Regions from separate parts of the Mesorhizobium sp. BHscii genome, predicted to be linked through region 1. Evidence: predicted binding sites of a transcription regulator. Region 1 holds the regulator's gene; each other region holds the start of a gene.
The links. Region 1 encodes PhoB, which activates phosphate uptake and scavenging genes when phosphate is short. Its sites were predicted from a motif close to TGTCATNNANCTGTCAT; they were not measured.
Positions count from the first base shown of each region.

Region 2: the regulator PhoB is predicted to act here: its motif matches at 1,132-1,148, upstream of ACWTU7_RS26605 (RNA degradosome polyphosphate kinase).
Region 3: the regulator PhoB is predicted to act here: its motif matches at 1,332-1,348, upstream of phnF (phosphonate metabolism transcriptional regulator PhnF).

Region 1 is NZ_JBSPKW010000006.1:93,154-96,429, reverse strand. It holds gene pstB (phosphate ABC transporter ATP-binding protein PstB) at 1-386, shown strand, start outside; gene phoU (phosphate signaling complex protein PhoU) at 425-1,132, shown strand; gene phoB (phosphate regulon transcriptional regulator PhoB) at 1,149-1,838, shown strand; gene ACWTU7_RS11325 (ROK family protein) at 2,009-3,256, opposite strand.
Region 2 is NZ_JBSPKW010000024.1:81,417-84,692, forward strand. It holds gene ACWTU7_RS26595 (FAD-dependent monooxygenase) at 1-731, opposite strand, end outside; gene ACWTU7_RS26600 (zinc-finger domain-containing protein) at 748-993, opposite strand; gene ACWTU7_RS26605 (RNA degradosome polyphosphate kinase) at 1,311-3,276, shown strand, end outside.
Region 3 is NZ_JBSPKW010000021.1:51,879-55,154, reverse strand. It holds gene ACWTU7_RS24660 (zinc-binding alcohol dehydrogenase family protein) at 1-534, shown strand, start outside; gene phnF (phosphonate metabolism transcriptional regulator PhnF) at 558-1,307, opposite strand; gene phnG (phosphonate C-P lyase system protein PhnG) at 1,429-1,890, shown strand; gene phnH (phosphonate C-P lyase system protein PhnH) at 1,890-2,501, shown strand; gene ACWTU7_RS24640 (carbon-phosphorus lyase complex subunit PhnI) at 2,503-3,276, shown strand, end outside.

The sequences.
Region 1 (3,276 bases):
TTGAATCGAGCCTGAAGAAAGCCGGTCTGTTCAACGAGGTCAAGGATCGCCTGCTCGAGGCGGGCACCGGTCTCTCCGGCGGACAGCAGCAGCGCCTGTGCATCGCGCGCGCCATCGCCGTGTCGCCGGAAGTGATTCTGATGGACGAGCCCTGTTCGGCGCTGGATCCGATCGCCACCGCCCGCGTCGAGGAACTGATCGACGAACTGCGCCAGAACTACACGATCGTCATCGTCACCCACTCGATGCAGCAGGCAGCCCGCGTGTCGCAACGCACGGCGATGTTCCATCTCGGCTACCTGGTCGAGGAGGGCGCAACCGACAAGATGTTCACCAATCCCGACGACAAGCGCACCCAGGACTACATCACCGGCCGGTTCGGCTGAGCGGTCCGGCGGCGAATTTCGAACACGAGGACAGGATCATGGGTGAACACACCGTCGCATCTTTCGACGAGGAACTGGAGCACATCGACAGGCTGATCCGCGACATGGACGAGCTCGCCGCCGCGATGGTCGCAGCCTCGATCCGCGCGTTGCTTGCGTCAGACAATGCGATGGCGCAGCGTGTCGTCTCGGACGACGCCATCATGGATGCGCGGCAGCGCGAACTCGACGATAGCGCGATCACGCTGATCGCCAAGCGGCAGCCGATGGCGCAAGATCTGCGCGCCGTGGTTGGCGCAATCCGCATGGCCGGCGATCTCGAGCGCATCGGCGATTTGGCCAAAAACATAGCCAAGCGGGTCAGCGCAGTCGGGCAGAGCGCCACGCCGCGTAATCTGTCGCACGGTATCGACGCGATGGCGGATCTCGTTCTTGTGCAGCTCCGCGGGGTGGTCGAGCACTATGTGTCGCGCAATGCCGGCGCGTTGAAAGAGCTGCGCGCCGACGACCAGAAGATCGACGTGAAGTACACGGCGGTTTTCCGCGAACTCCTGACCTACATGATGGAGGATCCGCGCAACATCACCGCCTGCACGCATCTTCTGTTTTGCGCCAAGAATCTCGAACGCATCGGCGATCATGTCACCAACATCGCCGAAAACGCCTACTTTGTCGTGACCGGGCAGCAATTGCCGGCGGATCGCCCGAAGCTCGACGAAACGACGATGTCGGCGCCGGCGACATGACAGGAGTGACCGGCCGATGATCGCGCCGCGCATCATGGTGGTGGAGGATGAAGAGCCGCTGGGCGTCCTCCTCCGCTACAATCTGGAATCCGAAGGCTATCAGGTCGAGGTGGTGACGCGCGGCGACGAGGCCGAAATCCGGCTGCAGGAAAATGTGCCCGATCTTCTGGTGCTCGACTGGATGGTGCCGGCGGTTTCGGGCATCGAGCTTTGCCGGCGCCTTCGGGTGCGTCCCGAAACCGAGCGGCTGCCGATCATCATGCTGACCGCGCGCGGCGAGGAGAGTGACCGGGTTCGCGGCCTTTCCACCGGAGCCGACGACTATCTGGTCAAGCCGTTCTCGACACCGGAATTCATGGCCAGGGTCAAGGCGCTGCTGCGCCGCGCCAAGCCGGAAGTACTGTCCAGCGTGCTGAAGGTCGGCGACATCATGCTCGATCGCGAATCGCACAGGGTCTATCGCAAGAAGAGTGAGATCCGGCTCGGACCGACCGAATTCCGGCTGCTCGAATTCATGATGCGGCACCCGGGTCGGGTCTTCTCGCGCAGCCAGTTGCTCGACAATGTCTGGGGCGAGACGATCTACATCGACGAGCGCACGGTGGACGTCCATGTCGGCCGGTTGCGCAAGGCAGTCAACAACGGCCGCATGCCCGATGTCATCCGCACCATCCGCGGCGCGGGCTATGCGATCAGGGAAGACTAGGGATGTGCTGATATTCAGGTGATGCCGGCCTGCGAACGCCGGCTTCCTGCGCTTCCGGTGCTCACGTACCAAAAAGTACGCTCCGCTCCGGTTCTCGGAACCCACTCTCGACTCGGCCTGACCTGAATCTCAACACCACCCCAAGTCGCCGGGGAGCCCTGCCTTCGAGTTCAAGCCACGTTCTTTCCGACCGAGCCGGCTCGTGCCTGGATGCTCGGCGCGAAGATCTCCTGGTCGATGAAGCTCAGCGCCCGCATGGCGCAGCCTTCTCGGATCAGCGGCAGTTCGTTCGGCTCGGTGTCGAAGGAAATCGAACCTGAATGCTGGCCGCCGGCGGTCTGGGCGATGGCCTCGCGCAGGGCCGGCTCGATCAGGTCGAAGGCGGCAGCGCTGGCACCGACCATGGCGACCGGCGCCGGATCGATCAGCGCGAACAGGCTGCCGAGCCCGAAGCCGAGCGCCTCGCCGGCCTTGCGGTAGGCTTCGCGCTCCGGTCCGTCCGTCTCGCGCGCCCGGGCCGCCAGTGCCCGCATCTCGGCGTCGCTGACATCGGCGACCGGCTCGGCGTTCTCGCTCAATCGCCTTGCGTTGCGCCAGATAGCGTAGTTGCCGGCATAAGCCTCGACGCAACCGCGCCGCCCGCAGCGGCAAAGCGCGCCGCCCGGCCGATGAATCATGTGGCCGAATTCGCCGCCTGAGGAATGGGTGCCGGTGAACAGTTCGCCCTTCAGCACCAGCCCCATACCGATGCCATGCGAGAGCAGGATGGCGATGAAATCGTCGCGGTAGCGATCCGGGTCGCGCCAGCGCAGCGCCACGGCCATCATGTTGCAGTCGTTCTCCATGATGGCCGGGATGCCGAACTCGCGTTCCAGAATGTCGGCGAAGGCGATGTTCGTCTGCGGCGTGATCGGCGACCACAACATGGCGCGCGCATGGGAATCGGTAATACCCTGGATCGCCAGCGCGATGCGGGCGACGCTTTGGACCTCGAGGTCGGGGTCTTCGAGCCGGCGCCGGACGATGGCGACACATTCGTCGATCAGCTCGTCGCGCGACATGGTCAGCGTGTCCAGCCGGCGCTGTTCCTCGGCGACCACTTGTCCGGCATAGTCGATGACAGCGACCGACAGGAAATTCAGCGACAATACGACGGCCAATACCGCAGCGGCTTCCGGATTGAGGCTGAGGCCAACCTGCGGCCTGCCACGTTTCAGCGAAACGGTCTCACTCGCCTTGCTCTCGGCCAGGATGCCTTCCTGGATCAGGTCGGAAGAGATCGCCGATATGGTCGAATGGCTGAGGCCGGTGGTTGCGGCGATCTCGGTCCGCGACGGCTGGCCTGCGCGGCGAACGGCCGAAATAACCATCGCCCGGTTGCGCCGGCGCAAATCGTCATGGCGGATCCCAACCGACATTGTTTCGCTTCCTCCTTGGC
Region 2 (3,276 bases), on a different contig from region 1:
TCGCCCCTGGTGAAGGCGGCCAGGTTGAACGCCGTGCCGTTGCTGACCGGATAGGCGACGAGGTGAAAACCGGGATGCAAGAAGGCGGTCACGAAATTGGCGGCGCCGACCGCCGCCAGGGCTTCTCCTGCGACACTGTCTGCACTGGTCGTGGCGCGCCAGGCAAGCTCGCCCGAAAACCGGCTTTTGGCCCCAAACCCGCCACAAGCGCGGATCGCAGACCAGACGCCGTCGGCACCGATCAGCAGAAAGCCGTCGGCTTCGACCGTCTTGCCGGGAATGTCGACTGTTGCCGTGGTACGGCGAGGTCCTGCGGCGACGCCGCCGACGCGCGCGCCGGTGACGACACTGATGTCCGGCTGTTCGGCAAGGCGCGCCATCAGCGCGTCTTGCAGGTCAGCCCGATGAGCGACGAGATAGGGTGCCTGCCAGCGCCTTTCGGCTGCTTCGCCAAGCGGCACCCGCGCCAGCTCGCGCAGCGTGGCGGCGTCCTTGAGCACGACCGCTTCCGGCCGCACCGCCGCCGACAACAGCCGGTCGAGCACGCCGAGCTGGCGAAGGATGCGCGTTGCGTTGGGTGAGAGCTGGATGCCGGCGCCGGCCGCTTCGAGGCGCGGCGCCTGTTCGAACAGCCGCACCAGATAGCCGCGCTCGGAAAATGCCAGCGCCGCGGTCAGTCCGGCGACGCCGGCTCCGGCGATAACGACCTGCCGGGACCGGATGTCGTCCATGGGGATGACGTGCGCGTCAGGCGGCCTGGTCGATATAGAGGCATCCGGCAGGCTGCGTTTCCGTAGCCTTCAGCTTTGGCGAATAGCGAAAAAGCGTCGAGCAATAGGGGCAGACCTTTTCGTTGTCGTCGCCCATGTCGAGAAACACATGCGGATGGTCGAAAGGCGGGTTGGCGCCGGTGCACATGAATTCCTTGACGCCGATGTCGATCGCCGCATAGCCCGCATCGTTCTGGAAATGGGGAATGGAACCGCCTGCCATCGTCGTCTCCTACATCTGCCGCATGACCCCGGATCATGCGCAAATCAAAATTCCACCGCGTCCTTTGCGCGTCCAAGGGCGCGCCGCGCTGTAGCCTGGATTGCATCTGGATCATAAGCTGTCTCTTTGCAAGATCGATGAAATCAAACTGTCGTAAAAGCCTGTCACAGGATAAGCTAAGCCGGTTAAGGCATGGCCCGAAAACCGAATTCGGTTTTGCTGGGGATCATGCCTAGCTTAAGAGTGGTAGAGCGTCCTTTGCGGGTCCGGAAAGACGCGCGATGCTCTGGCCAGCGGGTGCGAAACGAGCAGGAACCATGAACGAACTAAAGCCGGTGCAGAGCGAATTCACCACCGTCGAGGTGGCGAGCCCAGAGGGCGGCAACCCGGACCGCTTCGTGAACCGCGAGTTTTCCTGGCTGCAATTCAACCGCCGCGTCCTCGAGGAATCGCTGAACGCCAACCATCCGTTGCTCGAGCGTGTCCGCTTCCTGTCGATTTCGGCCGGCAATCTCGACGAGTTCTTCATGGTCCGCGTCGCCGGTCTCGCCGGCCAGGTTCGCGAAGGCATCACGCTGAAGAGCCCGGACGGCCGCACCCCCGAACAACAGCTCGAACAATTGCTGCGCGAAGTCGAGCGTCTGCAGGAAGATCAGCAGAATAGCCTTTCCGCGCTGATGCGGCTGCTCGACAAGGAAGGCATCGAGAGCATCAGCCGCGATGGGCTGACCAAGGACGAGAAGGCCTGGCTCGAGGATCATTTCCAGGAGCAGGTCTTTCCGGTGCTCACACCACTGTCGATCGACCCGGCGCATCCATTCCCGTTCATTCCCAATCTCGGCTTCTCGATGGCCCTGCAATTGCGCCATCGCAGGAATGGCGAGGAGATGAGCGCGCTGTTGCGTCTGCCGGTGGCGCTGAAACGCTTCATTCGCTTGCCCGACCGCAAGCATCATGTCCGCTTCATTCCGCTGGAAGAGGCGGTCGGCCTCTATATCGGCAAGCTGTTCCCCGGCTACGAAGTCAAGGGCTCCGGCACGTTCCGCATCATCCGCGACAGTGACATCGAGGTCGAGGAGGAGTCCGAGGATCTCGTGCGCCTGTTCGAGACGGCGCTCAAGCGCCGCCGCCGCGGCTCGGTCATCCGCATCGAATTCGATAAGCTGATGCCGGCCGAACTGCGCGAGTTCGTCGCCGGCGAGCTTGGCGTCTCATCGAGCCGCATCAGCGTGCTCACCGGTCCGCTGGCGCTCAGCCAGATTTCCGAGATCGTCGCCATCGCCCGCGACGATCTCAAATTCACGCCCTATAATCCGCGCTTTCCCGAGCGCATCCGCGAGCATGGCGGCGACTGTTTCGCCGCCATCCGCGAGAAGGACATCATCGTTCATCACCCCTACGAATCCTTCGACGTTGTGGTGCAGTTCCTGCGCCAGGCGATGGCCGACCCGGAAGTCGTGGCGATCAAGCAGACGCTCTATCGCACCTCGAACGACAGCCCGATCGTGCGCGCTTTGGTCGACGCCGCGGAGGCCGGCAAGTCGGTGACGGCGCTGGTCGAGCTCAAGGCGCGTTTCGACGAGGAAGCCAACATCCGCTGGGCGCGCGACCTCGAGCGCGCCGGCGTTCAGGTCGTGTTCGGCTTCCTCGAACTGAAGACACACGCGAAAATGTCGCTGGTGGTGCGGCGCGAGGACGGCAAGCTGCGCAACTATGTGCATCTCGGCACCGGCAACTACCATCCCGTCACCGCGCGCATCTACACCGACCTGTCCTTCTTCACCACCGCTCCGACGATCGCCCGCGACGTCGCCCAGCTGTTCAATTTCATCACCGGCTACGCCGAGCCGACCGATGAGATGCGGCTGGCTATCTCGCCCTTCACGCTGAGAAGCCGGATTCTCAAGCATATTTCAGACGAGATTACCCATGCGCTGGAAGGCCGGCCGGCCCGCATCTGGATGAAGATGAATGCGCTGGTGGATCCGATCATCATCGACGCGCTTTATGACGCCAGCCGCGCCGGCGTCGAGATCGATCTCGTCGTGCGCGGCATCTGCTGTCTGAGGCCCCAGGTGCCGGGCCTGTCGGAAAACATAAGGGTCAAGTCGATCGTCGGCCGCTTCCTCGAACACAGCCGCATCTATTGTTTCGGCAACGGCCATGGACTGCCGTCGGACGGGGCGGTCGTCTACATCTCATCGGCCGATTTGATGCCGCGCAATCTCGACCGTCGCGTCGAAACCATGGTGCCGATCACCAATCCAACGGTGCATGAACAAG
Region 3 (3,276 bases), on a different contig from region 1:
CGCACGCTGGTCATCGGCGCCGGGCCGATCGGGCTCGGCACGGCGCTGTTTGCCCGCATCGCCGGTCTCGACGTGACGCTGCTCGACATGAGTGCCGAGAGGCTGGGTTTCGCCGCAAGCGAACTCGACTTTGCCACCCTCGACGGCTCGAAGGGATCGGCAACCGATCTGGCGCGGGAGGCGACTGACGGCGAAGGCTTTGACGTGGTTTTCGACGCCACTGGCAACACCCAGTCAGTCCAGTCGGCTTTTGCCCATGTCGCGCATGGTGGGACGCTGGTCCTGGTCAGCGTCGTCAAGGACGACATCGTCTTTTCCGACCCCGAGTTCCACAAGCGCGAGATGACGCTGATCGGCAGCCGCAACGCGCTGCGCGCCGACTTCGACCATGTCGCCGCCTCGATCCGCGACGGCGCGGTGCCGCTGGCAAAGCTCGTCACCCATCGCACGACGCTTGGCGACACACCGCGCGACCTCGCCCGCTGGGCGCATGAGAAATCGGGCCTGATCAAGGCGGTCATTCAGGTCGGATGAGACCGGGATAGACGCGCACCTACCTACCGCGCCGACAATTTGAGCTCGACGCGCTCAGCCGGAAAGCGCGTTTCGGCGAACTGGATCGGCTGGCCGTCCGGCGTGACATTGACCGCGACCGTGACCAGCACGATGGCGCCGGACTGCAGATCGAGATCGGCGAGATCGGCGGCATCTGCGTGGCGCGCCGACAGCACTGTCGATTGCCTGAGATAGTCACTGATGCCGAAACGCTGGAGCGAGGCGGTCACCGATCCAGTTTCCGCGATAGCGGTCTCGATGCCTGCGAAGCGCTTCGCATCGAACCAGCCGGTGGCACGCGAGACCGGCTGTCCGTCGGCTTCGCCGCGCGTCTCAAGGCGTATGACATTCGAACCGTTGGCAAGACCCAAGCCATCTGCGACGCGCCGGCTGGCCGGCTCGACCGCCGATTCGAGCAGCACGCTGCGGCGCTCCGTCGCCTGCCCTTGCAAGCCCTCCGAAAAACGGGTGCGGGCGCCGATCGGATAGGACAGCCGCTTGCGCGAAAGCACGAAAGTGCCGCGCCCCTGTTCGGCCCTCAGCACGCCATCCTGCACCAGTGCTGCGATGGCGCTGCGCACCGTATGGCGGTTCACGCCATAACGCTCCGCCAGTGCAATCTCCGGTGGCAGCGCGGCATTCTCGGCAAAGTCGCCGATGGCGATCGAATGCAGGATCTGGTCGGCGATCTGCCGCCACAGCGAGACGCCGCTGCGCCGCTCTATGCTGCTGGCAATCTGCTGCCCGATCATCTCTTGCCCCGATCTTTTTCGCCCTGTCATCCATCCGTCATGGACACGCTTTAGAGAATAGGTATAATTTGTATAATTGTCTACATCATTATACAAATTCGGAACGAGAGGAATGGCTGCCATGCGAGGACAGGAAGCGCGCGATCAGGCTGAGCGCAAGGCCGTCATGGCGACGCTGGCGCAATCGACCGGCGACGATATCGTCCGCCTTTGGAACGCAGCCGGCCTGCCTTCGGAAGCAGAACTCCTGCGCGGTCCCGAAACCGGCCTGGTCACCGTGCGTGGCCGCATCGGCGGCGGCGGCGCACCATTCAATATCGGCGAGGCGACGGTCACCCGCGCCACCGTCCGGCTCGCATCCGGACAGCTCGGCCACTGCTACGCGCTCGGCCGTGACAAACAGAAAGCAAAACTGGCGGCGATCGCCGACGCGCTCTGGCAGCATCCTGCCCTGCGCCGCGAGGTCGAGACCAAACTCATTGCGCCGCTGCAGGCCGCACTGGCCGGCACACGTGAACGGCGGCGCGCCGAGACGGCGGCAACCAAGGTCGATTTCTTCACCATGGTACGCGGAGAGGACTGATGGACATCGCAACGCAAGCGATCGAGGGCGGCTTTGCCGATCCGGTGTTCGACGCCCAGACGGTGTTCCGCGCCGTGATGGATGCGATGGCGCGGCCGGGCACCCTGCGGCCCCTGCCGATCTTCGCCCGCCCACCGGCGCCACTGTCGGCCACCGCGGGCGCCATCGCGCTGGCGCTGTGCGACAACGACACGCCGCTCTGGCTCGACCCCGTTTTGCAGGCCCCAGCAGCGGTGAAATCATGGCTCGGCTTCCACACCGGCGCGCCGCTGGCCAATACGCCGGCCGACGCGCATTTCGCGCTGATCGCCACGCCGGCCGAGATGATGTCGCTCGATGGCTTTTCGCAAGGCACCCAGGACTATCCCGACCGCTCCACAACGCTGATCCTGCAGGTGAGCGATATCGTTTCAGGCGCCCCTCTGCTGCTCGAAGGTCCCGGCATCGAAATGACTGCAACCATCGCGCCGGCGCAGATGCCGCGCCATTTCGTCGAGCAATGGAAGCAGAACAACCAGCGCTTTCCGCGTGGCGTCGACATCATCCTTGCCACCCCCGACGGCGTTGCCTGCCTGCCGCGCACGACGCGCATCAAGACGATGGAGGCGTGATATGTATGTCGCGGTAAAAGGCGGCGAAGCGGCCATTGCCAACGCCCACTCCCTGCTCGCCGACCGCCGGCGCGGCGACCGTTCCGTGCCGGCGCTGCGCCTCGACCAGATCGTCGAGCAGCTGGCGCTCGGCGTCGACCGGGTGATGAGCGAGGGTTCGCTCTACGACCGCGAGCTGGCGGCCCTCGCCATCGTTCAGGCGCGCGGCGACATGATCGAGGCGATCTTCCTGGTTCGCGCCTATCGCACCACGCTGCCACGCTTCGGCTATACCAAGGCGATCGACACCGGCGCGATGCTGGTCGAGCGGCGCGTTTCGGCGACCTACAAGGATCTTCCTGGCGGCCAGCTGCTCGGCCCGACTTTCGACTACACTCACCGGCTGCTCGATCCCGAGCTCGCCGCGGGCGGCGATGTCGCCGAGCCGCTGCAGCGTGCCAGCGAGGCGGAAGCCATGCCGTGTGTCTCCGCGATCCTCGCCCGCGAAGGCCTGATCGAGCCTGACGGCGACATGCCGCAGGATCATGTCCCCGGCGACATCACCCGCGAGCCGCTGGAATTCCCGATGGCTCGCGACATCCGCCTGCAGGCGCTGTCACGCGGCGACGAGGGTTTTCTGCTGGCGCTCGGCTATTCCACCCAGCGCGGCTATGCCCGCAACCATCCCTTCGTCGGCGAGGTTCGCATCGGTGAGGTCGAGCTGGAACTCGATGTGCCGGAGCTGCCCTTCGCGGTACCGCTCGGCTCCGTGCGCGTCACCGAGTGCCAGATGGTC